DNA from 4 places in the Syntrophomonas sp. UBA1041 genome. Region 4 is predicted to be linked to each of the others. Evidence: riboswitches for the same ligand, from Rfam matches in the RefSeq annotation. Region 4 holds a riboswitch; each other region holds the start of a gene.
The links. Region 4 has a riboswitch for molybdenum cofactor ahead of fdhF (formate dehydrogenase subunit alpha). Riboswitches for the same ligand answer to the same signal wherever they lie in the genome.

Region 1: it holds a riboswitch for molybdenum cofactor, as region 4 does, so the genes downstream of both, B2633_RS11760 ([FeFe] hydrogenase, group A) here and fdhF (formate dehydrogenase subunit alpha) in region 4, are expected to answer to the same signal.
Region 2: it holds a riboswitch for molybdenum cofactor, as region 4 does, so the genes downstream of both, B2633_RS12035 (Ig-like domain-containing domain) here and fdhF (formate dehydrogenase subunit alpha) in region 4, are expected to answer to the same signal.
Region 3: it holds a riboswitch for molybdenum cofactor, as region 4 does, so the genes downstream of both, pruA (L-glutamate gamma-semialdehyde dehydrogenase) here and fdhF (formate dehydrogenase subunit alpha) in region 4, are expected to answer to the same signal.

The regions. Positions count from the first base shown of each region.
Region 1 covers NZ_DCEA01000074.1:4,089-12,140, reverse strand. The annotation lists gene addB (helicase-exonuclease AddAB subunit AddB) at 1-1,839, opposite strand, end outside; gene B2633_RS11765 (nitroreductase family protein) at 1,937-2,761, opposite strand; molybdenum cofactor riboswitch at 2,995-3,111, shown strand; gene B2633_RS11760 ([FeFe] hydrogenase, group A) at 3,546-4,709, shown strand; gene B2633_RS11755 (iron hydrogenase small subunit) at 4,722-5,081, shown strand; gene B2633_RS11750 (formate dehydrogenase subunit gamma) at 5,097-5,756, shown strand; gene B2633_RS11745 (hypothetical protein) at 5,757-5,945, opposite strand; gene B2633_RS11740 (YkvI family membrane protein) at 5,929-7,020, opposite strand; gene B2633_RS11735 (YcdB/YcdC domain-containing protein) at 7,041-8,052, opposite strand, start outside.
Region 2 covers NZ_DCEA01000078.1:644-8,695, forward strand. The annotation lists gene cobT (nicotinate-nucleotide--dimethylbenzimidazole phosphoribosyltransferase) at 1-871, shown strand, start outside; gene B2633_RS12030 (methyltransferase) at 871-1,944, shown strand; molybdenum cofactor riboswitch at 2,104-2,221, shown strand; gene B2633_RS12035 (Ig-like domain-containing domain) at 2,299-3,090, shown strand; gene B2633_RS12040 (FecCD family ABC transporter permease) at 3,174-4,181, shown strand; gene B2633_RS12045 (ABC transporter ATP-binding protein) at 4,183-5,004, shown strand; gene B2633_RS12050 (ABC transporter substrate-binding protein) at 5,018-6,130, shown strand; gene B2633_RS12055 (S-layer homology domain-containing protein) at 6,236-7,876, shown strand.
Region 3 covers NZ_DCEA01000087.1:3,389-9,898, reverse strand. The annotation lists gene B2633_RS12810 (ABC transporter permease) at 78-815, opposite strand; gene B2633_RS12805 (ABC transporter ATP-binding protein) at 812-1,546, opposite strand; gene B2633_RS12800 (AbrB/MazE/SpoVT family DNA-binding domain-containing protein) at 1,543-1,770, opposite strand; molybdenum cofactor riboswitch at 2,144-2,263, shown strand; gene pruA (L-glutamate gamma-semialdehyde dehydrogenase) at 2,482-4,080, shown strand; gene B2633_RS12790 (hypothetical protein) at 4,209-4,484, shown strand; gene B2633_RS12785 (NUDIX hydrolase) at 4,808-5,278, opposite strand; gene B2633_RS12780 (P-loop NTPase family protein) at 5,278-5,928, opposite strand; partial or broken gene B2633_RS12775 (EFR1 family ferrodoxin) at 6,320-6,510, opposite strand, start outside.
Region 4 covers NZ_DCEA01000107.1:32,298-40,349, forward strand. The annotation lists gene B2633_RS15755 (molybdopterin-binding protein) at 1-286, opposite strand, end outside; gene fdhF (formate dehydrogenase subunit alpha) at 300-2,978, opposite strand; molybdenum cofactor riboswitch at 3,186-3,322, opposite strand; gene B2633_RS15765 (hypothetical protein) at 3,278-3,403, shown strand; gene B2633_RS15770 (glycosyltransferase family 4 protein) at 3,874-5,016, opposite strand; gene B2633_RS15775 (glycosyltransferase family 4 protein) at 5,000-6,124, opposite strand; gene B2633_RS15780 (DUF3231 family protein) at 6,545-7,600, opposite strand.

The sequences.
Region 1 (8,052 bases), on a different contig from region 4:
GATTGACAGCAGATCATTGCTCAATCCTACTTCCACCCCGTGGGACTGAAGAATCTCTTTTTCGTCCAGCGAGAATATTCCTTCGGAAAGGCTGCCCCGGGGCAGCATGCCGTCATTCGCCCCGACCACAAACATAATCTGACTCCGCTGGTTTATAGAACGGGTGGCAGTTCCCACCAGAACCTGATCCACTGTTGAGGGGATAAAACCCAGGTCAGAACAGGCCAGGCCCGCCTCCAGCACCTGACGGAATTCCTTGAGATCGGTATCCTCTCCCCCCAGGACTTCCGCAATCTGATCCAAAACCTCCACGCAAACATTCCAGATCTGGCTGTTCTCACTGGCCAGTTCGAAGCGTCCCTGGGAGATCAATTCTTCAACCCAGGTTTCCAGGCCTTGTGGAATTTGCATCTCTTCCAGCCATTCAAACCAGGCCCGGGCTATTTGTGACCAGGAGGATTCAGCCTGCACTTTTTGGGCCAGCGACTGCAGAGGATTGACCAATGCCTGGCGGTAGAGATTCATCTCTTCCCGCAGGCTTTCCTCACCCAATGTAAAGGGCTCCAACCAGCCGCGTCCTCTAATGTTATAACGCCAGGCATAATTCTCCAAACGGTCACAATCCCGCGTTTCTACAGGAGTCAGTCCGGTTTTTATAAGGCGCAAAACGTCCTCCAAACGATAATACCTGGTCAATACATCCAGGGCGGAGAGCATCAGCTCAACCAGGGGGTGGTGCAGAATACTGCGTTTATCGTCCAGGAAGTACGGGATCTTATACTCGTCAAAAATCCTCTTGATCAGCCCTGAATATGCGGCGGTATCGGAGCAGATAACCGCAATATCCCGATAGCGCGCCCCTTGCCGCACCAGGGCCAGGATCCTCATCGCCAGTGCCTCTACCTCGTCCTGCGGGCTGGGGAGCGCCGCAATGGAAATAGCGGCGGGTTGCTCCGGAAAAGTGCGGTGGGGATAGGCGTAAAGCTCTCTTTCCAGGTGCATCAGTTCAGGGCTGAGCTTGCCGGGGTTCTTGACCGTAATTATATGTTCTTCCAAACCCGCATTTTTAGCCTGATCATGCCAGCGGCTATAGTAATAGCGGGAAAGCGCGAAAATTTCCCGGTCCCGATCCTCGCCTCCCAACTCCATGGTGAGGCTTATGGCCGTGGAAACAGCGGTTTTCATGAGCTGTTCAATCAGCTTCAGGGTGCTGGGCGAGAAGGTAGTGAAATTGTCGATCCAAACCCGGGCCCGGCTTAAAAAACGCGATTGGGGAAAGCGTTCGATAACCAGATTTAAATAATCTTCGCTGTCCACATAATGATCCTGGAGGTGAGCGTTGAATTTATGGTATAGCAGAGAAATGTCATGCAGTTTGCTTTTTAATAATGTATCGTCAGATAGGCTGCGGGCGCATTCATAAAGAACCCCGCTGTCCACGGCGGATCCTTTTAATTCAGCCAGGATCTGACTGCATTGCTCGATGAAGCCGGGCTGCCGGCAGGCCTGGCGATAAACCGTGAACTGCTCCTCACAAGCGGAGATCACCTTTTTCAGTACCATGTATCGCCCCTGCTGGCTGAGAAGAACCCGGGTGCGCCCCCCGGCTTCATTCAAGACCCTGGCGCCGAGTCGGCTGGGGCTCAGTACCTCAAGTCTCATTATGCCGGGAAGATCGAGTTGATTGATCACTTCCCGCTCGGCCTGCAGGGTGAACTGCTCCGGCACCAGCAGGATCACGGGGTCATCCCGGTTGAGATTCAGCTCCTCCCGGATCTCAGCCATTACCTGCCGGGTCTTGCCCTGACCGCAGCGCCCCATTATATAACGGATGGCCAAACCCTCATCCCCTTAAACTCAATAGTTTTTTTTTATCATACTGGTTTCTCATTCCAGCAACAAGTGGGGCGCGCGGGAGAACGAAGCAGGCCTAGGTTCATCGCCAAATGATCCGTGGCGCGGTGCGGGGTGGTATCCGGTGATACTGGTATTTGGGGTAGCCTATCAGCATAGCGCCAAAAGCCTTGTGGCCTTCGGGCAGGGCCAATTCCTGCATAAGTGGCGGGAAGGTTTCGGCAGCCGCCCCGACAAATCCGGCCCAGCAAGCGCCTACGCCCATAGAATACGCCGCCAATTCCAAATAAGTCAACGCTATGGTGCAAGATCCTTGGGAAACATGAATATCTTCAGGCGCATGGGCTATAATCAGATGCGGAGCATTGCGGCATATGGTATCAATCCCCTTATCCCAGGCATAGCACACGGCCTCCATGTGCATCACCGCGGCTATCTGGGGCATATGTTCGATAATATAGCGCATCCAATCCACTACCAGGCCTGCAATATGGCGCACCTGGTGTTTATCTGCAACGACCAGCCAATGAACCGGCTGCATGTTGTGGCCGGAAGGGGCATAAGCGGAAACATCAATTAGTTTTTCCAGGATGGCACGATCAACGCTCTTGTCTTTGAAACTGCGGATAGAGCGCCGTGATTTTAAAAGATGCTCCACCTGAGCGGGGGCAGGAAGCAGACCGGGATCAACCGGCACACAATCAACGGAATTTACGGTTTTTACAGATATGGCCTGGTGCGGACAAACCGCCACACAATGGCCGCAGCGCAGGCAAAACTGTTCGGCTCTTTTTACTGATCTCGGGAAGGCGTCCAGTTCTCTGAATACAATAAGTCTGGCCGGACATTCGGCGGCGCAAATACGGTCGCGTTTGCATTTGGTCTGATCGACGGTTAAAAAGCTCAATGAACTCTCCCCTTATCTATGTATCTTGACACCGCATGGTGTTCTCCCCATTATAGCACGGGCTTGCTTTGGCAGAATACCGTCCTGACAGCCGGGGCGGCCTGTTTGTTTTTTCCAAGATGATCTGCCGCGTCTCCCCATGATGATCGGTCAGGTTGGGGATGATGCCCCGGTTGACTATTGCATGAGATCTCCAGGAGGTGTATGATTACGAATAAGTAATGAATAATAATTTTCAGTCTTCACTCTCCGAGTCTCATTGCCTGAATAGATATGGTATTGAGACCGACAGGGTTCAACGGGAAACGGTTGGGCCTCCCATTGTGGAAAGGAGTCCGGTAGGAAGGCTTTAGTTGGATTTGCCTTTTAGCCAGCCCTTTTTGCAAGGTCTGGCTTTTTGAATTCTGAAACAGTCTATGACCGGTTTCAGACCCCGGCCCTGAGAATTAATGATATCAAATGATACATCCGGCATTCAGAAGAATATCTATTTTCATTAGTTAATTCTATTTTTTAGGTGAACAAAACCATGAAGGTTTACCCCTAAGGGGCAGCGCTTTCATGGTTTTTTTTATTCTATTTCCCCCAAATCTGTTTAACCCGTCAAAGCATGGTTTGACGGGTCTATCTCCAACAACGCTCCTGATGGGGCTTATCTGCATATTGGTTTGATGCATGTTGATAAAAGGGAGGTTGAGAAACAAGATGAACCGTCCAGCCCGATATGAAGGAGGTGTTATGATTTAAACCCAGGTTACAGTACTTCATCAAAAGGAGGTAGGATATGAGTACAGCAGTAATCCAAGGCATCATTAATGTAACCGGCGATTGTAAAGCCTGTGACCATTGCACGTCCATATGTCCCACCGGCGCCATCAGCGGACTGCTGGGACAGAAACACAAAATCAATCATAATCTTTGCATCAACTGCGGACAATGCTTGATCAGCTGCCCTTTTGGCAAGATCGAGGATGTCAGCCGGGTTGATGAGGTGAAGAAGGCTCTCGCCAATCCCCAGAAGTATGTGGTGGTTCAGGAAGCGCCCGCGGTTAGAGTAGCCCTGGGCGAGGAGTTCAGCCTGGAACCCGGCGCCAATGTGAAAGGCAAAATGCATGCCGCTTTGCGCAGACTCGGTTTCAATCAGGTATATGACACCGAGTTTGCCGCCGACCTTACCATCATGGAGGAAGGAACCGAATTAATAAACCGGGTGTTCAACGCCCTGGGGGTGGCCGGCAACGAACATAGCGGGCCGCTGCCCCAGTTCACTTCCTGCTGTCCGGCCTGGATCAAATATGCTGAAGATCAGTATCCGCTTGTACTGCCCCATTTGTCGTCGGCCAAATCTCCCCAGCAGATGTTCGGAGCGGTGGCCAAGACTTACGCTGCTGAAAGACTGAATGTTGATCCCGTGAATATGTATGTTGTCTCGGTAATGCCATGCACCGCCAAGAAGTATGAATGTGATCGTCCCGAGTTTATCGCCAGCGGATATAAAGATGTCGATGTGGTCATTACCACCAGAGAACTGGCCCAGCTGATCAAAGATGCCGGCATAGAATTCCTGAATCTTCCCGAGGAAGCAGCGGATAGCCTGATCGGTTCTTCAACCGGCGCGGCCACCATATTTGGAGTAACCGGCGGTGTCATGGAGGCGGCTTTAAGAACCGCCTATGAATTATTGAGCGGCCAGTCACTGGATAATGTTGAATTCAAGGCGGTTAGAGGCCTACAGTCGGTCAGAGAGGCGACGGTGGAGATACCCGTCAAGTCTCTGGGCAAAACCCTGCCTGTCAATGTAGCTATCGTAACCGGAACCAAATATGTTGGCAAGCTGATTGAGGATGTGCTGGCAGGTCGCAGCAAATATCATTTTATAGAAGTCATGAACTGTCCCGGAGGGTGTATCAACGGCGGTGGCCAGCCCATCCGAAGAGAAATGATTTAGGAGGGAAAGGGAATGAAGTTTTTCACCGAAAGTGAAGGCATGACCAGACGGCAGTTTTTTAAGGGAGCGGGCATGCTGACCGTGGCCGCCGTATTCCTCGGTGTTTTCAGTAAATTGGGATTTGATGCTCTGGCTGCCAACACCGACTACATTGAAAAAAGAGCCGCCGGAATGTATGCTTTGGATGAAAAGATGACCCTCAGAAAGTCGCATGAAAATCCGGAAATCGCCCAGATTTACAAGGATTTTCTTTCGCCGGGCGAAGTAAAGCCGGTTAGCGAAAAGGCCCATCATCTGCTGCATACCAAATACGGCCAAGACATCCCCGATTTCATCGCTGAGTTGAAAAGCGGAGCCCATGAAGCTGCATAATTAGGAGGGAAACGAATGAGCAGTACTAAAGGCAAGGTCTTAAAACACGGTGCCCAAACCCGGACCATGCACTGGGTGCATTTGATCGCTTTTACCATTCTTGGTCTGACTGGTGTCGGTTTTTACTGGGATATCAATATTATCGGCAATATATTCGGCGGATTCGGCAATGCTTCGCTGGTGCACAGATGGGCCGGAGTCGTTTTTACCGCTGCCCCCGCCCTTTATATTCTGCTGAATTTTGACCGGTTTTCCCGCTTCATTGACACCATAACCCACTTTTCCAAAGAAGATTTTCAATGGTTAAAAGTAATGGGTGGATATCTCCCTTTTATTAAGGTGGATAAAGCTCCTCCCCAGGATAAATACAATGCCGGCCAAAAAATGTTGGGAGTGATGATCATCTTCGGTTGTATTCTGATCATACTGACCGGTTTTCCCATGTGGATATGGCGCCATAGTCTGCCGCCGGCATTCCTGGGCTTTTGCTATAATGTGCATTTTTGGACCGCGATCATTATGATCTTATTAGTCGGCGGCCATTTCTTCCTGGCAGCCATCCATCCCAAATCCAGAGTGGAGTTTGCTTCGATGATGCTGGACGGCTATATCGATGCTGAAATTACCGCCCATCACAACCAAAAGTGGTATGCTGAGCTTAAAGAAACCAGTTGATTAAAACTGCACCAACACATTGCGAAAAAGCGGTCTGCTTCCATTCAGACCGCTTTTTTCAGCAGAGGGCAGCGGGCTGGAAAACAAGGCCATCCCTGCGGCTGTGCCCGCCGATTTCCTGCCAAACTCGAACACCAGGGAGCAGAGACGGCTGGTTGGCCATTCCACCCTGTCAATGATCAAAGTCAAACTTTATTCTCTTCTGCTGCAATGATAAAAAATGCATGACGATACCGATCATGGCAAAGAACCCAAAATAGCCGCAGACGGGTAAGACAATGGCTATTAGCTCTTTAAAGCCGGCAATACTCCCCATGAAAGCCGCCACCATCAATACTGGTATCAGAATGCTTCCCTTTATATTTTTGATTTTCTTGATGCGGAAAGTTACCCCAAAAAGACAAGATAATGAACTCCCAAACATTCCGCAAAGCAGAAGAACTGCATAGACCAGTCCCCAAACAGGATGTATTTTTTGGGCAAGAGTAAGCATGGGAAGTTCTGCATCTGCCAGCATAGGTTGATTCAAAATCAAAGGGAGCAAAATGCAGACGAATACAATCATTAATTGAACCGCCCCCTGAAAAATCCCTTTATGAATAGCTTTATCTTCTTTTACATCTGTTGCAATCGGCACCAGTATGGACATGACTACCATCATGTTATAGGAAACAAACACAATCGCGGCAAACAGCCAGTTTCCAAGCAAAGGATTTGCCCCGGAAAACGGTCGGGCAACCATATTGCTTCCATCAAAATATATAAATGATAAAATACCAGAGATCATAGCCACCACAATCAAGAGAGGAACTGTAATACTAAATGCAGTCAAGACCCCTCTAGCTTCCCACAGTGCTACTACCCCCAGAGAGATAGCCATGAGTGCATTTCCCATGATTGTTGGGATGCCGAAGATCTGATGCAGCAGGGCTCCAGCTCCCGCTGTCATAATAACGACAACATCAAACAAGAAAAAAATAAATACCCCGCCAAATACTGCGCGGAGCCAGGTTTTTTCTTTTCTTACAATGATTTTGTCAAACTCTGTAATTCCTGTTCGGTTTGAAATTTTCATAACAAAGCCGCTAAGCAGCAATAGCATCAGGATGGCAAGGAACATTCCTATCAGTCCGAAACCTCCAAATACTGCAAAGAACTGCATAAGTTCCTGTCCTGATACAAAACCAGCGCCCAATAAACTTCCTGTAAAGGCCATGGCAATCTCTCGCGAGGTTATACTCTTCATGTGCTCTAAATTACTCATATCCCTTTTTGCCCATGGCATTATCGGTACCATATTGAAGAGCCGGGCTGCCGTAGGGCCCGGGGAGCCAAACGGCCCGCGACCAATGCCATTTGAGCCCAGCTTACCTCTTCCTGAGGACGAAAGTTTCCGGCTGAATCAGGGGTTAGCAACCCCAATCCAGATACCAGGCCTACATAATTGGGTTTATTGGCGCTGATTTGCCCAACATCCCGGAAGGGGGTGTCAATGCGGTTGGGCATCTCGGCTATTTCCTGGAAGCCCAGACTATTAACCAGCCAGATGGCCAGATCTTCCCGGCTAAGGGGCTGATCGGGCAAGAACGCCCCGGCAGATGGAATGATGCCACGTTGTATGGCCAGCTTAAAAACACTCAAATCGGGATCATCTTGGGGAATATCGGCCAGGGAAACCTCTATCTGCTGTTCATCTTCCCGGTAGTCTCGTGGATTGGTGGCCACGACCAGAACCTTCAAGATTTCCCGCCGGGTCATGGCCTTATCCGGCTGCACGGTGTCAGAAAGCAGGCCATTATTGTTTAATAATGATAAGGCCGGTGCTGCCCAGTGGGCACTCCAGGGTTCAGATTTATCCTTGGATAGCTGTGATAGTTGAGAATTGTTAAGGACTTCCCCGGTTACGGCATTAAATACCGTATAGGGAATTAAGTAGGCCGGGATGCTCTCTCCAAGAGTCATATACTGTTCGTCTCTGGCCAGGATGTAACTGAACTTGAGGCTCTCCGCCGACCAGAGCTTATCTTTAATCATTTGTGGATCCTGCAAATGAGGCAGTACTTCACACTGCACCGGGCGCCACTGCTTCAAATAGGCTCTTATTTTACCATTGCTTCCATCCAGGGTAATGTTAATACCATCCCTGTTAAACGGAATTCCGTTAACCAAACGCACAAACTGGTAATGATAATAGCCCCGGTCATCTTCCCAATTGGTTTGGCAAAATGCCACCTGCTCAACCTTGTCAGGGTCAAATTTCCGGATAGCCGCCTGGGCCAAATCTTTGCCTTTGGCA
Region 2 (8,052 bases), on a different contig from region 4:
AGTGACGGAGGAAGGGGTCAGTCTTTTTCCCCGGGAAGTCACGCCCCAGATGGTGGCCAATTTTGTAGCCGGTGGAGCGGCCATCAATGTGCTGGGCGAGGCGGCGGGCGCCCAGGTAGTCGTGGTGGATATGGGCGTGGCCGCCGATCTCAGCGAATTAGTGGAAAAAGGTCAAATCCTTTCCTATAAGGCGGGGTATGGAACCAGAAATATGACCAGGGGCCCCGCAATGACCCGTGAAGAGGCCAAAATGGTATTAGAAGCCGGCATCGATATTGCCGGCCGCTTGGTTGGGGAAGGGGTTGAACTGTTGGCCACCGGAGACATGGGTATCGGCAACACCACCCCCAGCAGCGCCATACTGGCTGCTTTTACAGGTTGTTCCGTTTGTGACGTGACCGGCCGGGGTACCGGACTTGGCGACGATGCTTTAAGAAACAAAATCCGGGTTATTGAAAAGGCCTTAGTGGTAAACCAACCCGATGCCAATGACGCTGTGGATGTGCTGGCGAAAGTGGGGGGGTTTGAAATAGGGGGTATTGCCGGCCTTATTCTCGGCGCCGCTTACCATAGGGTCCCGGTTATCATAGATGGTTTTATATCCTCCGCCGGAGCTTTACTGGCTAAAAAACTGACCCCTGATTCTTGGGGATATATGATTGCTGCCCATCAATCCCTGGAATACGGACATCGTCTTATGCTCGAGGAACTGGGCCTTAAACCGCTCTTAAACCTGAATCTGAGGCTGGGGGAAGGGACCGGGGCGGCCCTGGCCATGAACATCGTAGAGTCGGCCGCACAAGTAATAGGCAAAATGCTTACCTTCGAGGATGCCGGGGTAAGCAGGAATACTGCGGGGGTGATCGCATAATGACTTCCTTAGCCTTTATTAATCATGATCCTCAGGATGCCGGTCCTCAGTATCTGGAGGACCTGGCTACGGGGTATTGGTTCTCGGAAGTGCTGTTTCATGCGGTTGAAATGGAAATCTTTACTTTCCTTGAACCTGATGGAAAACCTCTTGAAGAAATTGCCGCGAAGTTCAACCTGAGCGCAGGTGCTATAAAGCGGTTCTTACAGGCCCTCGGTGCGATGGGATTGATAAATTGTCAGGGGAGTAACTGTTGCAATACCAAAATGTCCAGTAAATACCTGGTTCTGCATTCCCGGTATTATCAGGGAGATTCCATTCTATGGCGGAAGCAGCTCACTGCCAGCTGGCAAGGCCTTAGCAAATGCCTCCGAAAAGGGGGGAGAGTGGATTTTGGCTCAGACCAGCCGGATCAACGACGGGATAGAATAAGAAAATATATCAAGGCCATGGATCGAGTGGCCAGGACTAAAGTTGAGGAGCTGCTTGCCATTTTCGAAGGTCTAAACATGGAGGGCGAGATTCTCGACGTAGGCGCTGGTTCCGGGGCCGTTGCCGCCGGTTTTCTTGAAAAATTTACCGCCATGAAGGCTACTCTTATGGATCTCCCCGAAGTGCTGGAATACACTCGGGAGTTAATGGCGTCCCGGCAATGGGGAGGCAGGATCGACTATTGTGAGGCCAATGTTCTGGAAACATGGCCGGTAGATAAGGAAAGCTATTACCTGGTAATTCTCTCCAACATCATTCACGCCTATTCAGAAGCAGAGGCCGCTGTCCTTTTGGATAGGGCCGCCGAATGTCTAAAACCCGGAGGATTGCTATTAATCCACGATTTCTTCCTGGAACACTATCCTTTAAAGGCAGCTCTTTTCGATTTAAATATGTTCATCAATACCTACAATGGAAAAGTCTTCTCCTCAAAATGGGCTATAAAAGAACTCGATGGCCTGAAACTATACGCAACCGGGCTTATTCCCTTAGCCACAGATACGGCGGTAATCCTGGCAGCAAAAGATAAAAAGATACTGACCAGACTATCGCTGGATAGATCAACTTTTTCCTCTGAATAAGACTACCGGCACAAAGGTTAACCAGGTGGCATACAAAACGGTAAGCGTAAAGTGCAAGGCAGGGCAGGTTATGCAAGCCGCTTCCCTACATTTTGCCGGGTTTTCCAAAAAGGAAATATAACAATTATGTCGAATGGTTGATGTATAAAATCGAATAATGCTGTGTTCGGTTTTCGAGTTACTGTACCTAAAGATAAACCATGGACAGTTGACCGACAGGGTATAGCGGGAAACGGCTATGCCTCCCGATGCGGAAAGGAAACTAGACCAGTGCCACTATGTCCAGGCCTTATTTGTGGTGCTTAGTCAGTTGTTTTCTGCAACTGACTTTTATTATTCATGGGGGGTAGAATTATGAGAAAAAACCAGCAAATCCATTGGTCGTTATGTATTGCGCTATTGTTTTGTTTGCTCTTACCCGGTTTTGCGGCGGCTGCTGACGGAGACGGCGATGGGGATGGTTCCGGTGGAGGAAAGCAGCAGCCTCTGGTCATTGAAAGCGTAGTTCCGGCTGATGGCTCTACTGGTATAACCCTTACCCCTGAGATTAAAATTACCTTTAACAAAAATGTGTGCTATATGACGGTTCGTGAGAGCAACCGAAATTGTTTTTCCATGTGGACGGGGAACACCCGCATACCTATTGAAGTGATCATGGCAGATGATCAGGTGGAACGGGAGAAACGTAATGACGCCATTGTAAAGCCTTTGCAAAAGCTCCAGGCAGGCACTCTGTACAGAATTGAAATAGCTCCCAATATGGAGTCTAAAAGCGGGGTTACTTTAGGCCAAAAGGCTACGGTTACCTTTACCACAGCCGGTGCCGCAGCAGGTGAACAGCCGGTTCAGCAGACTGGAGAGCTGGCATCGTCACCCTCAGCTACACCACCCACAAACCCGCAAGCGGCTGCTCCTTCAGAATCATCTCCTTCTGGGACCGTTGAGGGCAGCCCGCCGGACATGACCCAACAGGAAACAGAATCCGGAACTGTTGCTACGGCAGGACAAGAGCAGGTTCAGCCAGGCCAGCAAGATGTTGCCGAACAGAAGGAATATAGGAACAAGCGAATTGCCGTCGACCTGGTTATCGTCGCTGTCGCCGGGCTGGGGGCCTGGTGGTTTTACAGAAAACGCCGCGGCCTCTAATGAGTTGCCATATTAGATTCAGTGTTAGTGACGCTGCCTGATCATTGCCGCAATAAATATAACAAAGCGTGTTGGGGTGAGTTGTGACGAAAAAGATATGGATGTTTTTGCTCTTTATTGCGGCACCTTTCCTGGTAATTCTGGTTTCATTGTTAATCGGCCGCTATCCGGTTGATATTGCCACCGTTATAAACATACTAGGCTGCCGTATTACCATGCAGCCTTGCTATATCGAAGATATTTATCAGACCGTAGTTTGGGATATCCGTCTGCCCCGGGCCATTTTGGGGGCTATGGTGGGTGGCTGTTTGGCTATTAGCGGGGCGGCTTTTCAGGGATTGTTTCGTAATCCCCTGGTCAGTTCGGGTATCTTAGGGGTCAGTTCTGGGGCCGGGTTTGGGGCCGCACTGGCCATAATCCTTTTTCATAAGGTGGCAGCTATTTACACCTGTGCGTTTGCCTTTGGAATTTTTGCGGTAATTTTAAGCTATTTCATAAGCAAGGTATATAATGGCACTCCCACTATCATGCTGGTTCTGGGTGGAGTGATCGTGTCATCGGTGTTTTCAGCCCTGCTCTCCCTGGCCAAATACCTGGCCGATCCCATGAATGAACTGCCCGCCATCGTCTTCTGGCTGATGGGCAGTCTAGCCTCCGCGCGCTATAGTGATATCATGATAGCCGGTATTCCTATGCTGGTTGGAGTGGGCGGAATAATTCTGATCAGGTGGAGGATAAACGTTTTATCAATGGGTGACCGGGAGGCTCATTCCTTGGGAATAAATACCACATTAAACAAAGGGATAGTCATAGCCTGTGCCACACTAGCCACTGCTGGAGCGGTTTGCGTTAGCGGTATAATCGGCTGGGTCGGTCTGGTAATTCCTCATATAGGGCGTATGCTGGTAGGCAATGACAACCGCGTCCTAATTCCGGTGAGCTTTTCATTAGGGGCTACATTTCTGGTTATCGTGGATGATTTTGGCAGAATCCTAACCGGCTCCGAAATACCTCTGGGTATACTCACCGCCATTTTGGGAGGACCTTTCTTTGTCTACTTGTTAAAGAAGACCAAAGGAGGTGGCTGGTAAGATGGCGCCATTGCTGGAGGTCAGGGATGTAAGTTTCAGATATCCCCAGGCACTCATCCTGGATAAGATAAGCTTCAATATTAACCCGGGAGAGATATTCTGCTTGCTGGGGCCTAACGGCTGCGGTAAAACCACACTTCTGGATTGTATTTTGGGCTGGCTCAAGCCGTATGCAGGCCAGGTTTTAATAAACGGCAGCCCCATCGATAATATGGCCGCACCTCAGATTGCCAGGCAAGTAGCTTATGTACCCCAAATGCACCAAAAAACCTTTCCCTATCTGGTGCGGGATATTGTCCTTATGGGGCGGGCTTCTTTTATTGGCCCGTTTGATGTGCCTTCAGAGGAAGATGTGGCCATCGCGGAAAAGGCTCTGGATATGGTGGGAGTTTCCAGGCTGAAGGATCGTCCCTATACGCAGCTGAGCGGCGGAGAGGGTCAGCTGGTGATGGTGGCCCGGGCGCTGGCACAGAACAGCCCGTTGATAATAATGGATGAACCCACTGCCCATTTGGATTACAGACACGAACTGATAATACTGGAAACGGTAGTTGAACTAGTCAAGCAGACCGGCCTGGCAGTCCTGATGGCGACACATGTACCCAATCACGGCTATTATTTTGAAAACCAGGGGATCAAAACCCGAGCCGCACTGGTGAAGGATAAGCAGATCATGGCCTTGGGAAAACCATCCGAGGTATTATCCGAGCAAAATCTGGGCGAGCTTTACAGCATAAGAACCCGCATCATAAACTGCGGACTTGATGATGGGGGGCATTTAAAACAGGTAGTGCCCATATGTACAATTAACTCAGAAAGTTAAGGGGGGTATAGCGTTGACCACATCAAGAGCCACGCAGCGGCTAAAGCAATGGCGCAGGATCAGCCTGGTATTACTGCTGTTGTTCTTAGCGCTGGCGGCAGCGGGTTGCAGCGGTAAGGCCGTAGACACTTCACCGGCTGAAAAACCGACTCAGATTATCACTGACAGTATTGGCAGGCAGGTAGAAGTACCGATTAATCCAGAGCGTATCGCCTGCCTGTGCCCGGAAGCAGGCTATGCCATAGCCATGTATGGCAAGGCAGGCACTATAGTGGCGACCTCAGGCGGAATGCAGCGAGATATCCTGTTAGTAGAAATGTTTCCCCACCTCAAGGGTTTGCCAGTACCCAAAAGCAATGAAGTAATAAATATCGAAGAATTACTGAGCAGCAAAGCGGAGCTGGTCTTTGTCAAAGGCGATACCACCAGCAATGAAGCCGAAATGGATAAATTAAAAAAGGTCAATATACCGGTGATTGCCCTGCAGTACGGCAATATGGCCGAACAACAATACGCCATGCAAATGATAGCCAAAATCCTGGGCACTGAAGCTGAAGGTCAGCGCTACACCGAGTTTTATCAGCAGACCGTTGCCGAGGTGCAGAAACGGGTTACGGCTGTCCCAGACAAGGACAGAGTCACACTCTATCATTCCACGGCCGAAGCCACCCGCACCGACACCGCCGATAGTCTGGCCGCGGATTGGACCAGGGCGGCCGGGATTACCAACGTGTCAGTGGGCCAGAGTCTGAAGTTCAGCGATGGCAATCATTATGCCAGCCTGGAACAGATACTCTTGTGGAATCCCGACTATATATTGGTTAACGACCCCAACCTGGTGGGATATATTATGGAGCATGAACACTGGCGGCCGCTGCAGGCGGTAAAAAATAACCGGGTTTTGCCGCTGCCCATCGGCATTTCCCGCTGGGGTCATACCTCTTCCCTGGAGACCCCCCTGGCGGTTTTGTGGACAGCAAAACTGGCCTATCCCGAGCTATTCAAAGATTGGGACATGGTCAAAGCGACCCAGGATTTTTATCAGGAGTTCTTTGACTGGCAGTTAGATCAGGCTACCGTCGATAAAATGCTGAAAGGCACGGGCATGCGGGCGGCCAAGAGCTAGATAACCGTGGCATGAAACTGCGGTAGAGCATAGTAATATATTTTTTAAGGCAGGTGAGTAAGGAAACAGTATTAAAGAATTATTAAAACGCGGGAGGTATTATCAATGAATTGCAAAGTTTATCGAAAGTCCACCACAGTACTTATGATGATTCTATTCTTGACGATGGCTGTAGTCGGCAATGTGTCCTCGGCATATGGCCAGGACATGAGTGTAGAATTGTTGTCTCCGGCGGCAACAGCCGTGAGTGGTGATGGCGATGCGGTTGTATTTCAGGTTAATGAAGCTTTAGAGAGTGAAAATATTGTCTTTCAGTGGAATTTCGGCAAAGGCCTGGATAATAATTTGGAGGCCAGTAAAGGCCTGGTTACCCTGGCTGCAGCAGGAGGCGAACCTATCAGTCTGGATATTGCTCAGGATTTCACCTATACTGAGCAGGAACAGCCTAAACTTAAACAATTGGAGCTTAATCTGCAGAATACTGACCTGGAACCGGGTGACTATACCGTTACTTTAGGCGCTGCCATACAGGCTAATAACGGCGATACTCTGGGGAAGGATTATGTATGGCGGTTCAGCGTTGCCGAGGCAGCTGCAGAAAAACCGGCTGCAAATCCTCCTGCCTGGCCCGAGGGAGCGACACTGACTGCATCTGATATAACAGCTGACAGCTTAACCTTGACCTGGGTTGCTGCCAGCGATGCCACAGCTTATAAAGTATTTGTCGATGGTGTGGAAACCGCAACTGTCAATGATGGTGTTTCCATTGAACTGAACGATTTAAAGGCCGGGACTTCCTATATCTTTAAAGTTGAGGCCGGCAATGGCGAGGTCTGGACAGATGACGGTCCCAGTGCAACTGTTGCTACTGCCGAGGCGGAGGCAGCAGAGGCTCCGCAGCTAGTTACGGCTGAAATCAGTAATAAAGGCGATATAAGTATAACTTTTGACCAAGCCATGGCTGATCCTGCCGGAACCGAAGCACAGTTTGCAGTGACTGTCGATGAAGCCCCGGTTGCGGTCACTGCTGTGGAAAACACCAACACCCCGGAAAAGATCAAATTAGTTCTGCAAACCAAAGCAGTGCAGGGACAAGTGGCTGCTATAACCTATACTAAAGGCGATGACGAAGCGCAACAGGTTAAGTCCTTGGAAGGCAGCGCGGTGGAGAGTTTTACCTACCGGATTGGTGAGGCAGAACCCCCGGCGGAACCACAAATTCCACAGCTTACTGATATCAACGGACACTGGGCGCAGGACAACATTGAGCAGTTAGTGGCTATGGGCGCTATAACCGGCTATATAGATGGTACTTTTGGGCCGGATAAAGGCATCACCCGGGCTGAGTTTGTCACTGTTCTGGTCAAGGCTTTTAAGCTGGAGGCTGAATCAGAGAAGACCTTTGCAGACACCGCCAATCACTGGGCCAAAAAGGAGATAGCTATCGCTAATGCTCTGGGTATAGTTACCGGATACGATGCCAATACCTTTGGGCCGGACGACAGCATCACCCGCGAGCAGATGGCAGTCATGGTAGTGAAAGCCGCCAAGCTGACACCAGAGACTGGAAGCACAACCTTTGCAGACAACAGTCAGATTTCGGCATGGGCTGTAGATGCGGTCGCCACCGCCTTCAACAATCAGCTAATCAACGGCTACGAAGACAACACCTACCGGCCCGGCAAGGGAGCCAGCAGGGCTGAAGCTGTGACCGTTATTTTGAACGCTTTGAAAAAAACGGCATAACATACCTCGAATCGCAGAGACCCTCCGGATAAACTGGGGGGTCTTTGCGATAGGGTATTTATGGCAATGCAGTATTATTATGGGCAATTATTGCTTGAAAATGGAATTTAAGCTATAATAATTGAGACTATATTGCGAGCCTTAAAAGCCCTGGCCTTGGACTCCGGTATCCGAGG
Region 3 (6,510 bases), on a different contig from region 4:
CGCACAATATTATTGTGCGATTATGATAGGTAAGATGTACAGTTTACATTTGTTATTGTGCGATCTCTTAAAAAAATCTACTTAGCATCACTGCTCATTTTCCTCCGGAATACAATGACAGCTAATGCCAGTATACCGGTTGCGTAACCAATCACCCACCAGAGGTCCGGGAAAATGGCGGCATAATTGCCTGAAACAGCGGCCCTGGCGGCATTAACCGCATGCACAAAAGGCAGTGCGTCAGCCACAGTCTTGAAGGCTCCTCCCACCAAGTTCAGATCAAACCATGTGCCACTCAGCCAGGCACTCAAATTAGTCAGCAATGCGCCGCAAATACCGCCAACCTGTTTATCATTAAGCAGACTGCCTGCCAGTAGTCCGATAGCAATAAACAGGACTGCTGCGGGAATGAGCGTTATAAGTGCGATCAGTACATTGACTTTCACTGCCATGCCCAGGAAAAATGCAGCGCCAAAACAGGCCATACTCTGCAAAATCGCCATCGGAAAAAGCGGCATGGTATATCCCAGAATAAAATCAGACGCCGACAGGGGCGAGGCAAATAAACGCATCAGAAATGATGTACCCCGGTCTTTGGCGATTAAGGTGCCAGAGAAAAGAGAGATAAAAGACAGGCCAAAAACTGCCAGACCAGGAGCAAGTTTTTCAATTTCAAACAGGCTGACTGGAATATTTGCCTGAATAGCAGAAAGCAGCAGCATCAAAACCAGGGGAAACCCAAGGCCAAAAGCCAGATTGAGCGGATCTCTGAGCAATTCTTTACGATTGCGTGCAGCAAATGCCAATGATTTCATAATTCAACCCCGCTTTCAGCAGCCAGCGCTACAAATGCATCTTCGAACTTTTGCGTGTGAGTGCCAGCCATCAGCTCCTGGGCAGTTCCAACTGCTTTGAGTCGGCCTTTGGCCATGATGGCAATTCTGTCTGACAATGCCTCGGCTTCTTCCAGATAATGTGTTGTCAGAATGATCGTTACTTTGCCTTTCAGACTGCGGATTACGCCCCACAACTCACGTCTGGCCAAGACGTCCAACCCTAGAGTCGGTTCGTCCAAAAACAGAATCTGGGGATCTGAAATGAGAGCCATGGCGATACTGAGCCGCCTCTGCCATCCTCCGGAGAGTGTCTTCGCCCTGTCTCTGGCAATATCGGACATACCAAAGCGCCGGATCATTTCGTCCGCCTTTTCGGCCGCCTCTTTCTTGCTGCGGCCGTATAAGCGCGCAATAGTCTCCAGATTCTCTGCGACAATCAGGTTAGGGGCAACGGCGGTTTCCTGAGGGGAAATATTGATTTTGCTCTTGACAGCATACGGATCACTGACGATGCTGTCGCCAAGCAATTGCGCATCGCCGCTGGTCGGTTTGCTTAGGCCACAGAGCATCTTAATTGTGGTTGTCTTACCGGCCCCATTGACACCCAGCAAAGAAAAAAGCTCACCTTGCTCAATTGTCATACTCAGTCGATCAACAACAGTGCGTACACCATATTTCTTGGTTAAATCCGTGGTGATAATTGCACTCATTCTTGCTCTTCCTCCGGTTTTCCCTGTGCTGCGAAAATGGCGTTAGCAAATTGTATAAACTCTTCGTTGCGCACAATAGCAATGCCCCGCTCTTTGTCGGCAAGCAGCAGCAATGTGTCGCCGGGCTTAATATTAAAGATATCCCGCGCTCCTTTTGGAATTACGATTTGCCCTTTCTCCCCCACTTTAACAGTGCTCATGAATTTTCCATCTGGTCTCTCCATTCAAAACACCCCCATTTATGGCGTTGTGCAGCCGATGTCCGTCGACATTATTACCCCAACTTAGACTGGGGGTCTAGTTGTCGCGGATAATGCGATCCGGATTGCGATGCGGCCAATTTGCCCTTACTAAAGTTTTGCCCAAATTTCTCGTATAACCAGTACAACTTGTATTACATGCATATTCTAGATAACTTGTATGTCTTGTATAATTTGTATAACTTGTGATACTCACATTCTACCTTCATCCAGCCTTACTGTCAAGCCCGACAACCCAGAGTAGAACCGCCAGCCAAACTGTAAAGGATATTGGCTGTGGGGCAGCGAATCATCGTATGCAAAAGTTGCATAGTCTTGAGTACCAAAAAAATAAAAATTGACAAACCTTCTCCGAGCTATGTCGCCTGCAGTCGCAAGGATATGGCGTCATAGCCGATAGGGTGCAATTGGAAACGGTTGCGCCTCCCTTTTGGAAAGGAGAGTGGGCTATTTGAGTTTTCTAAAAATCGAGCCGGGTTAAGCGCAAATACCATGCGTTAGCCTGGCTTTCTGTTTTCCGTTTTCATTTTCAACCTTTTGGAACACACGGAAAACCAGACTGCAAACGCAATTTTCTAACGGCACTAACATCATCAAGCGTACTCAGGCTAAGTACCTAGTAAACAGTTGAGGTGAAAAATATTGCCTAATGGAATTTTTAAAATCAGCAAACCGATGAACGAACCGGAATTAACATATACGCCCGGAGGCCAGGAACGGGATGAACTTAAGAAACACCTTGCCCGGCTTGGAAAGAGTGAGGTTGAAATACCTCTGGTTATCGGCAGCCGCAAAATATATACCGGCCGAACTGCCAAATGCGTTATACCCCATCGCAAAGACTGCGTAATCGGTACATTTCACATGGCTGGCGAGAATGAAGTGCAAGAAGCGATCAAGGCTGCGCTTGCCGCGCGCCGGGAATGGGAATCTATGCCCTGGGAGCATCGTGCCGCTATCTTTCTTAAGGCAGCTGAAATAATCGCCGGTCCTGGCCGCAGTACGTTGAACGCCGGCACAATGTTATGCCAGAGCAAGACAGCCCATCAGGCGGAAATTGATGTAGTCTGCGAACTTGCGGATATGCTGCGTTTCAACACATATTTTATGAACGAGATTTATGCTGAACAGCCAATCTCGGCGCGAGGTTCCTGGAACCGTATGGAGTACAGGCCTTTGGAAGGTTTCGTGCTGGCGGTGACACCTTTTAACTTTACTTCGATAGCAGGCAATCTGCCTACCAGCGCTGCCATCGCAGGAAATGTGGTGCTTTGGAAACCGGCTTCTTCCGCGGTGTATTCTTCCTATCAGGTAATGCAGGTTCTTCAGGAAGCCGGTCTACCCCCCGGAGTCATTAACTTCATCCCCGGTCCAGGCAATATAATCGGAGAAGGCACTTTTTCACATCCTTGGTTTGCCGGTTTGCACTTTACTGGATCCACGGCGACATTCCAATCGATGTGGCTTTCGGTCGCCAAAAACCTGCCTAATTACCGTTCTTACCCCAAGTTGGTTGGGGAAACTGGCGGCAAGGACTTTGTGTTTGCCCATCCTTCCGCTGCTATTGAACCGCTGGTAACCGCTCTGGTGAGAGGTGCCTTCGAGTTTCAGGGACAGAAATGCTCGGCAGCTTCCCGGGCATATATTCCCTGCAGCATCTGGCCTGAAGTAAAAAAGCGACTGATCGAAGAAGTCAACTCAATCAAAATGGGCGACGTTGAGGATTTCACGAACTTCATGGGAGCAGTGATTGATGCCGGTGCCTATCAGTCGATCAAATCATATATCGATTACGCCAAACAATCAGGCCAAGCGGAGGTTATCTGCGGTGGCGGCTGTGACGACACTGTTGGCTACTTCGTCCAACCAACCGTAATAGTGACGACCAACCCTCATTTCAAAACCATGGTGGAAGAAATCTTCGGCCCGGTATTAACAATTTATGTCTATCCGGATGAAAGCTTGGACGCCGCTCTGGATCTATGCGATTCCACTTCAATCTACGGGTTGACCGGCGCTGTTTTTGCCCAGTCTCGTAGTGCGATCGTTGAGCTTGAAAAGCGCTTGGCGCACGCTGCCGGCAACTTTTATATTAATGATCGCCCTACCGGAGCTGTCATTGGCCAGCAGCCTTTTGGCGGTGCCAGAGCTTCCGGTACCAACGATAAGGCCGGATCCAAACTCAACATGCTACGCTGGGTCAACCCCAGGACTATCAAAGAGAACTTGAACCCGCCAATCGGCTACCGGTATCGGTTCATGGATGAGTCATAAGTCACATATCTGTTCTTCCTTTTCCGGCCTGCCTGATCTGTCCAATCTGTACGGCCTGTCAAGCAGCCTTTTTAATCTGGCAGCTCTGTGATAAAATAGGTATAAGAAATCCTTGGGGAGTGAACGGAATGGAAGATTCCAAAGTAGCCGTGATCCTGGAGGATCTCAGATCACAGTTTAGGGTGTTCGGCGAAGGGTTGCAGACGCTCAATGAAAAGTCCGACAGAATAGATCGAAAACTGGAGGCGCACATCGAGGAAAACCGCCGCCAATTTGATCAAAATACGCTGGAGCACCGACAGATTGCACAGGACCTTCGGCAAAATGCGCAAGAGCATCGCCTGATGCTGCAAATGATCAAGGAACTAAACGAGGAGCAAAACAAGCTCAAACAGGCAAAATAGCAGCTTTTGTGCCCTCCTCAAGGACAGACTCCCCAACTGCGACATGACCTTGACTGGACCACGACCTTTACAATACTCGGCACACAGCAATAACCGCCTTGAAACCGAAGAATGTTGGCTTCAAGGCGGTTTTTCATTCAATTATGCGCATACTATTCACGATGCATTGATCCCAGCCAAGGCACTGGAGGATTAATCGTGAAACTTGCGGATTTAATGGTTAAGCGACGTAATCCCTTTCTTGCCACTGCCCGGCTATCCGGGATCCTGTGCAGGCGCAGAAGCTATTTCAAAGGCCGCCGCCATGATTGCCGCCAAGCCTCTCACGAACGATCTGCGCGTTCTGCGCGATCGGCGCGATCAGCCAGGCCCTCCCGCACTCTTTCAAACAAATACGGTTGAATTGCCGGATAAGTCAATTTCTCGGGCAGATTATCCGCCACGATAATCTCCTTGATTTCCATCTCTTTCGGCAATTCACCCAGAGCGTTCACTTCGGCAAAGAAGAGCTTTCCGTAAGTTTTGACTCCATCCCGAGTAACCGAATATACGCAAACCGGCGCTAGAGCGAAATCAGCGGCACCAGTCTCTTCCTGCAGTTCGCGCCTGGCCGTATCATTGATATCCTCGCCAGGCTCCCTGTGTCCGCCGGGGATTTCATATGTATCGCGGAGTTTGTGACGGCAGAAAATCCACTGGCCGCGATAGCGCGCCGCAATAACAGCAAACTTCAGCTGATCATTAGCAATGTGGATCGCGTCATCTGAGTTATGAAAGTTGATTATGATACTCATCATTTTACCTCAGCATTGGGGACTTTGATAAATGTCTTTCCATTACAATCCCAGTCGTAATTGCCAGCAACCGTAAACTGGCTCCCCGCGCCTGTAAAATCAAATTTCAGGGTGACCGGAAATGAAATCAATTCAAACTGATCGTCGCCGATATATTTCATAGGCATATAAGGCCAAAATAAAGAGGTATAGAAACACTTAGCGCTATCGTCAAATCCTATCTTCCAGAGTCCTTTGCCATCCTGAATCCGGTAAGCACCGCAATACTTCTCAATTTGTGGCAGGGCAGGCTCTTCCCTGCGAAACTGGTATCCGGCTGCCTCTGTGATTTCGCGAATATACTGTTCCCATTGTTCCTCTGTTGTGTCTACTTTTAACTTGGCACAAGACAACTGGGCAAATGTTTGTTCCATTTGTTCCTGTTCATATAATAATCCCTCAAAAATGCTGACGCCGTCATCCTCTTCGGCATGCGGGTGCGCTTTAAGATAACCGGATGGCAGCGGAAGCCCAAGTATTAAATCCCGCCAACGTTCGCCGCGTGCTTTAAACGCTTTTTCAAAGCTTGCTTTCAGATCTGGCCTGTGCAAAAAGACAATCAATGGATTAAGCGGTTGAATTATCTCCAGGATTTGACCGAAATAGTTCATAATCTGCTCTGCATCCCAAACACTTTGCAGGAGATACCTGTCTACTGAATGCAGCAAGCAACCCTCCATAACAAAGACCTGGCCGCTTTGCCTGATAATTTCGGTCAGCCTGCGCCATTTATCCAGCATCAACTGCCGGTTTAATTCCATGCCATCCAATGAGTTTATGTCGCCAGCTTCGAACTCGCCTTCTCTGATCGGATGCTTTTCACATTCTTCATGAAGCCAGCAGGCTTGATCCTGATTAACAAGTTGTTGGTACACACTCTTTGATATTGTCGATTTCCCGACCGTTGAATGTCCGTCAATGATAATTAATTGATGCCGCATTTTTTGCCTCCGTTTTTAGAGCCCCAATTCTCCATCTATTGATTCTCCGCGTTAGCCCCTCCTACCCGAGATAATACCGGGGCTTGCCCTTGGATTTGTTCTTATACTCAATGGCTTCCTCCGGACAGCCGCAGATGCAAGCCATGCAATGGGTGCATTCCCCGCCCCACTCTGGCTTACCTTCCAGCAGCTGAATATTGTTCAGCGGACAGAGCCGGACGCATTTTCCGCATGCCACACATTTTTCAGTCA
Region 4 (8,052 bases):
CAGCCCGAAGATTTACCTTGCCCTGATTGGGGGCCGTCCAGGTAAGACCGGGACCGGCTGCCATATGGGCCAGCCGCAATGCGGCCTCATCTTCATGCACCGAGGAGTCATCGGGCTCCCAGACGTAAATATGCTCTTTTCCCAGATCCTTCAATACCGTTATATCCTCGGGGCGGATAACATGACCCCGTTTGAAGGCTCTCCTTTTTACAGCACCCGGCACAATCATGGTAATATCATGGCCCAGTGATTGCCCGATTGCCTCCGTTAAAGCTATTCTAAGCATAGCAGCCTCCTGCCTAGGCCTTGGCGATTTTTACAGCGCACACCTTGTACTCACCGGTGCCGGCAATATCACATACAAAAGGACTGGTAAGTTCATTGGTGGGCGTATCACTATGATGGTGGGACATCCAGATGACCCCGGGCTGCACCCGCTCAGTTACCCAGACGGTGGTGGTCACTTCACCCCGGCGGGACGTAACCTTCATGCGGCTGCCGGTAACCACACCCAATTTTTGAGCTTCCTGCGGGTTGACCTCGGTCATCTCACGATCCCATACACTGGCCAGGCCTGCTGAATATTGGGTGGTCACATTATAGTGCTGCATGACCCGACCGGTGCACAACAAGATGGGATAATCCGCATCGGGTAATTCTCCCGGAGGAATATGCTCATTGGGCTGGAAGCCTCCCAGCCCGCGGGTAAATTTGCCGATATGCAGAATGGGCGTACCGGGATGATCATTGGAGGGGCAGGGCCAGTGCACGGATTCTTTTTCCATACGCTCAAAGCTGATGCCGGCCATGGATGGAGATAATGATGCCATTTCAGCCCAGATTTCACTGGGATGGTTATAGCTCATGGGGTAGCCCATGCGGGTGACCATCTGACAAATGGTTTCCCAGTTGGCCTGCCCGGGCAGAGGCTCAATAGCTTTACGAACCCGCTGAGGCCGGCGTTCGGTATTGGTAAAGGTACCGTCGCATTCGGCGAAACTGGCGGCCGGCAGCACCACATCCGCAAATTCGGCGGTTTCGGTCAGGAAAAGTTCCTGTACTACAAAAAAGTCCAGCCGTTCCAGGGCTTCTTTGATATGATTGGCATTGGGATCGGTCAGAACCGGATTTTCACCCAGAATATACATGGCCTTGACTTTTCCTTCATGGGCGGCTTCAAACATTTCCGGGATCTTCAAACCCACTTTATCAGGCAAGGAAACGCCCCAAGTCTTTTCATGTTTTTCCCGGGCGGCCTGGTCGGTAACACTCTGATAGCCGGAATAGACATTGGGCAGAGCGCCCATGTCACAGGCCCCTTGAACGTTGTTCTGTCCGCGGACCGGGTTGACGCCCACCCCCGGCCGGCCGATATGACCGGTCAGCATGGCCAGGTTGGCAATGCTCATAACGTTGCGGGTTCCGCAGATGTGTTCGGTGATGCCCAGTGAATAGAAGATCATGGCCTTGTCAGTGGTGGCATACAGGCGGGCCACCCGGTAGAGGTCTTCCACGGCGACCCCGGTTATCTCGGAGACGCGTTCCGGCGTGTATTCGGCGGCCAGCGCTTTCATGGCTTCGTAATTTTCAGTGCGTTCGGCAATGAACTTTTTGTCTTCCAGACCTTCTTTGATAATGATATGCATTAACCCATTGAGCAGCGGAATATCGGTGCCGTGCTTCTGCCGCAGCCAAATGTCCGCTTCAGCGGCCAGTTCGGTGCGACGGGGATCGCAAACCACCAGTTTGCAGCCTTTGCGCGCTGCCTGGCGCATTTTATAGCCGACCACCGGATAGGCTTCAGTAGGATTGATGCCAATCAGGAATAACAGTTCGGCTTCATCAGAAATTTCAGCAATGATATTGGTCATGGCGCCGCTGCCGAAAGAATTAGCCAGGCCGGCCACTGAAGGAGCATGGCAGGTGCGGGCGCAATGGTCGACATTGTTGGTACCCAAATGAGCCCGGGTGAACTTCTGTACCAGGAAGTTTTCCTCATTCGTGCAGCGGGCTGAGCTTAACGCCGCAAAGGAATCGGGACCATTCTTGGCTTTGTTTTCGTTGAACTTCTGGGCAATCAGCTCAAAAGCTTCGTCCCAGGAAGCCTCCTCGAATTTACCATTGCGCTTGATCAGCGGAGTTTTAAGGCGCTTTTCATTGTAAATGAAATCCCAGCCAAAACGTCCTTTTACACACAAGCTGCGACCATTTACCGGAGCATCTGGATTGGAGAGCACGCCGATCACTTTGCCCTGGTTTACTGCCAGGTCGAAATTGCAGCCGGTGCCGCAGAAGGGGCAGGTGGTTGTGACCCGTTCCAGATCCCAGCGGCGGGCCTTTCCGGCCATGGACTTTTCGGTCAGTGCCCCGGTGGGGCATACCGCCACGCACTGCCCGCAGAAAACGCAATCCGAATCAATGTAAGGAACATCCCCGGCGGTGGTGGCTTTACGGTGGAAGCCGCGATGCAGATAAGACAGGTTGTCCTTGCCGGTCATTTCTTCACAGGCTCTTACACAGGCGCCGCACAGAATACATTTGTTCAAATCCCGGATAATGAAGGGATTGCTTTCGTCTATGGCATAGCTGTGTTTCTCCCCTTGGAAAGCACTTTCTTTCACGCCGTACTGGTAGCAATAATCAGCCAGCTTACAAGCACCCAACTTGTCGCAGGTCATGCAATCCAGGGGATGATTGGCGATGAGCAGTTCCAGGATGGTTTTGCGCGCCTCGACGACGGCAGGCGAATCAGTGTGCACGATCATTCCGGGTGATACCGGTGTTACACATGAAGCGGGCAGCAGGCGGTTACCTTCTATTTCCACTACGCATAAGCGGCATGCTCCCAAAGGACTCAGATCCGGATCATAGCACAACCTGGGAATAGGAATGCCAGCATTTTCAGCAGCCTGGAGTATTGTGCTCCCCGCCGGGGCTTCAACCTCCTTCCCATTGATGATCAGTTTAATGAGTTCCACTACCATCACTCCTTTCAATAATTCCAGGGATAAGCAAATAAAAAACCTCCTATCTGAATAGAAGGAGGGCCTTCATTGCCATGGATAATCCTGTCAATGACTTGCATTCAAATGCACGCTCCTTCCCCTGTCCAGAAACGCCTCAAGGCGCCCATTGCACATCAACACCCAATGTTCTGCTCAGCAAAACCAGGGCAGCGCAAATAGATTTCTCGGCCAGTGACTCCTTTCCAAATAAGGGAGGCAAACCCGTTTCCAGATTTACCGTACTGGTATATAACCAAGTCGGCTAAATCCCCATGGCCGAAGCTTTAGGAGAAGTCGCTTTGGAGCTACGCTTTGAAAAATATCAAATTTTCAACATGAATATAATGGACACGCAAGTTCGCAGGGCAAAAGCACACATCGCTTGTACAATGAACTGAGAGAGGAGAAAAGCTTCGTGAAAGGCTTATCTGAAGCAAGATATACCTTTAACCAGGCTGGTTGCAGGCATTGGCGTGGGTCGTATGTCGGCAGCCAGAAGCAGTTAAGAAAGGCTTCCATGAATTCAATTCTCCAGTTGCGCTATTGTGTTTTGAAACACGATGAACCACCGGCTCATGGGCGATTGCTCACCCGCAACACTTGATGGTTGGCATAAACCCTGCCATTGAAAGCACTTTCTCACCTCCTTTTATGCTGCACTTGTGACGCCAATATTTTAAAAACAGTTCAGCCTATCAACAAAAGAATTTTGTTCTTATCCGACATTAAAAACTGTCTTCAAAATACACAGACGTATTCACTTATCTAGTTCGACAGTCTATAAGATATTCCTTCTTGTAATTCAATATATTCCTATAAATAATATATAAACCGCATGATTTCGAAATCATGATCAATCCCGTTTCCCTCAGCGTGAATCCGAGCTGACCATCATCTGGAAAACATCATAATATTGGGCTGCTATTCTCTGCGGATCATATTCCTGAGCCAGGGTGTTTTTGATACGGTGCAGTTCGCTTTGGGGCGGACGATTCTTGAGAAGATGAAGTATTCTTTCGGCCAAGACCTGGTGGTCCCGGGCAGGTTCATAATAATTCACCAGATTTCTGGTGATTTCCGGGATGCTGGTCTCGCGGGTGGTCAATACCGGCACTTCGCATAACGCCGCTTCAACCGGGGTCATGCCGAAACCTTCATGCAGTGAAGGTGAGATAAAAAGAGCGGCATTTCGGTATAGATAATTTCTGTGCTCATCTGATACATAACCGGTCATAATCAATTTTTTGATATTATTCCGCTGCGCATACTGTTCGGGGTCGATACTGAGCTTTCTTTTCGCCCCGGTAAGCACCAGGTGATGCTCCACCTTATCTTCGATCAGTTGAAAAGCTTTCAATAAGGTAATGAGGTTCTTTGGCTCGCGTATGGAATTGACGCTTAATATATAGGGCCTTTCCAGTGGGTAGTCCCTGATATTATCAGCGTCGCCCCACATGGGGTTATTGACTACAGTAATCTTGTCGGGCTGGGCATTAGGGTAGTATTTCAAAATATCCTGCCTGACGAACTGTGAAGGCGCCACAATATGAGCGGCCTGGCGGATCGCATTCTCATAGCGGTACTTTATATACCTTAAATAATTACGGTTAAATCCCTGCGGATAATTCCTGAAGAACAAATCGTGCACCGTTATGACCGTAGGTATTTTTTCACTGATATAATCATCGACCTCGTAGAAGGGATGATATAGCAGATCATAGCGGTCTTTATTTAGAAAATGAGGTAAGCGGCAGCGGTTGATGGAAAGCGACTGCAAAAAGAAATGATATTTGTTGACACTGCCGAATTGTCTCATGGAGGCTATAGGGATAACCTTAGCTTCCGGGAATAAATCCTGGCATTTTTGGCGGAAGGCAGTGGTGACAAACAGGTGGAAATCATTCAACTTACCGATAGCCTGCAGGCCTTTAAACAGATTTAAGGCAAACTGTCCGGTTCCGTCAGGCTGTTCGCCGCCCGCCAGGTAAGTGAGATTAACCGCGATCTTCATTCATCAGTTCTCCCAGGAATTCATAATAATCAGCGCTGATTTTGGTATAAGCGTAATTAGCCAAATACTCACATTTGATGGCTTCGAGTTTTGCCGGGGATGGTTCGGTATGCAAAACTTCCAGAATTTTTTCCGCCAAACGGTCGGCATCATCGGCGGGTTCGTAATAGTTTAACAGATTGCGGGTTACTTCCGGGGAGGCTCCGGTTATCGACGATATTACTGGTATACAGCGGATGGCGGCTTCGATGGCAGGCATCCCAAAACCTTCAAAAAGCGAAGGATTTACGAACAATGAAGCCTGGCATAACAGCCGGTGAAGCTCCTGATCTTCCAGAAACCCGGTGAATTCAACCCTTTCGCCCAAATGGTTCTTCTCCACGTAATTTCTCAGGAATTCCGTATCCCGATTCAAGCGACCGACCAAAAGAAGATTATGCTCGATCAGTCCCATGATTTTCTCAAATGCTTTGATTAAGGTAATGGTGTTTTTGTGGACATAAGCAATATTTATGGCGCATATATAAGGCCTTTTACGGTGGTATTTCCGCGTTGAGGGAATGAAATCGGTATCAATGGGATTATAAATCCTGGTTAGCTTGGATTTGTGTTGGGGATAGTAGTACTCAATCTCCCGGCGGTCATAATCTGAAATGGCAATAATCTTGCTTCTCAGCTTAAAATCGAAATAGTATTGCAATCCATATATGATCCGCTCCCTTAAAGAAGACTGATCGGCATTAATTATGTTCTGTATATCATGGGGAAGGACAACTGTAGGTATCTTAAACTGTTTCAGGCCGGTATTATAATGCGGGAAAAAAAGCACGCCGATGTGCTGCTCTTTTAGCAGCCGGCTTAGCCTGAAGGTGTTGCAAACGCAGTCAGACAGTGTTTTCTTCCCCCAAATATCCTTATAAGGGATGAAAGTAAAGGTAGCATCAGGGATACTGCTCTGTATGACCCCGGCTGAGTATTCGTAGGCAAAAATATGAATATTCCGGGATTTGCCCAGGGCTTGAAATCCTCTGAGTAGATTGAAAAACACCTGCTCTTTACCGCCGCTATGGGTGCGGTTCAAAAAAAATGCCGCTATTCCGATCTTCATGACGTACCTCATCATGAATTATATACTTTTTCGCGTTCATTATGCCACATAGGATGACAAATAGATACGCTTATAAAGCTGCGGAACAGGGGAAAGATGCTGACTGCATAAGCGCTAAGGCGCTGCCGGAGGATTAAATTGTCTATCATGAGTTCTTCAACATAAATCGCCGGCCGGATTTCATCATTCCAAGGCCTGATCTTTGCCTTTACCCCATTAAAGACGATGAAGACTTCCGAGAAAAATCCCTGGCCGTCAGGGATTTGAGGAGTAGATTATCGCCAAGGCGATTTATAAATAATTGAAGTTCGAATAATGATGAGATTGAGCAGTGATTATAAACGAGCGCAGTCTGGCTGCTGATAGGTCGGAAGAAAAGGGGGCAGCGTCGAGCAGTTCTTTATAAACGAGCGCGGTTTATTAATGTTGGGGGTGGTCTTCTATATCCCTTCTGTCGACGATACGAAACGGTTCTTCATACCAGCCGTTATCAATCATGATATTCATTCCATCCTCAGTATATGCGGCAATTTTAGTCATAGCCAGGGTATATATGGCGCTTAGATCCCGACGCGGGCTGGTGGTCAAGGAGGTCGCATAGTTTGTAATGCCAGCGGAAGAAATTAGAATAGTATGGAACATCATCAGTTTATCTGAAAACGGCGGAGTTGTGGAATCGTTTACCATACAGTCCCAATGCCCTGAAACAGGAACATCCTCCTGGAGCATGGTTGAACTAAATGTTGCGATCAGATCGTCGGCCAATTGAATTCCACGATCCAGGTATTTTTTAACCTGCTCCGATTCAGCCGTCTGTCTGAATCCCATCAGCAATCTTTTCCCAATATTATTGGTAACAATACCATAAAACAGACTCGATATCTCCTGGGATAACAGGCTTCTTTTATCACCCAAAACTCCGCTTAAAAAGTCTTGTTTCTTGACGTAATCAACCTCTTTGGAGATTGTGACGACGGGAGGCCTTATATACAGACCTTTGGACAGCAATATGTTTACTGTTGTGTTATACAGGTGGATGGATGAGTTTACGCAATGATCATAGAAATCTCGAATATCAGCTCTACCTGAGGTAACGAAGGACAACCCGTTGATAGCCAGTGCGATCTTATTGGAATTAATCAGATAATAGAGGTGATAGGGATCTGAGAAGAGTTTGGGGGCTTCCAGGTTAACGTCGCTGTTTCTAAAGCCATGGGGAATAGGCAAACCCTCTTTGTGCAAGATATCGGCAGCCCGGTTGACTCTAATGCTGCATATCTGAAGCGCATCTTCTATTACGGGCCTGATCTCCAAATCCTCCGTTGTTTCATAAAAGTATTTAAGGACACAAACAAATAGGGAGTACTGCATGTAAGAACTCCATAACGCACCAATTTCTGTAGCATTTAACGGTACGTTATCAATTTGCGCAATGGCCCTGTCCTCCATAAGGTTTGGATCATATTGGGTTCTCATTTAGTCCTCCATTTATGAATTGGTTTAGGCCTATTTTATCCATGATCGCTGCGGTTATTCAGGTCAGATGCAAGTGGAGACGGTTTTTGACCTGTCTGGAATTTAAGCCGGTCTCGCAACCGGCTTAAATTCCAGTTTATTTGATTTTGATCTGGCATTTCCTGCCTACGACAATCTTTTTAGACGGTATATCCATATGTTATGAACCTGACCTGTATTTGGTTAATAAGGTATCTTCAGGAAAAGAGGTTTTAACAGCCATTTTTACCAAGCCTCATAATGCCGCTCCAGGCTGGGTTTGGGCAGGCTCAATAACGGTCCTGAAATTGACAGGTATACAATGTTCATATTAAAATTGCTTTAACTTAAATCATAGGAGACATTATATCTATGTGGTCTATTCGTTTAAGATAAGCCAGCTCAAAATCTTGCAATAACCTCCACAATGGTGG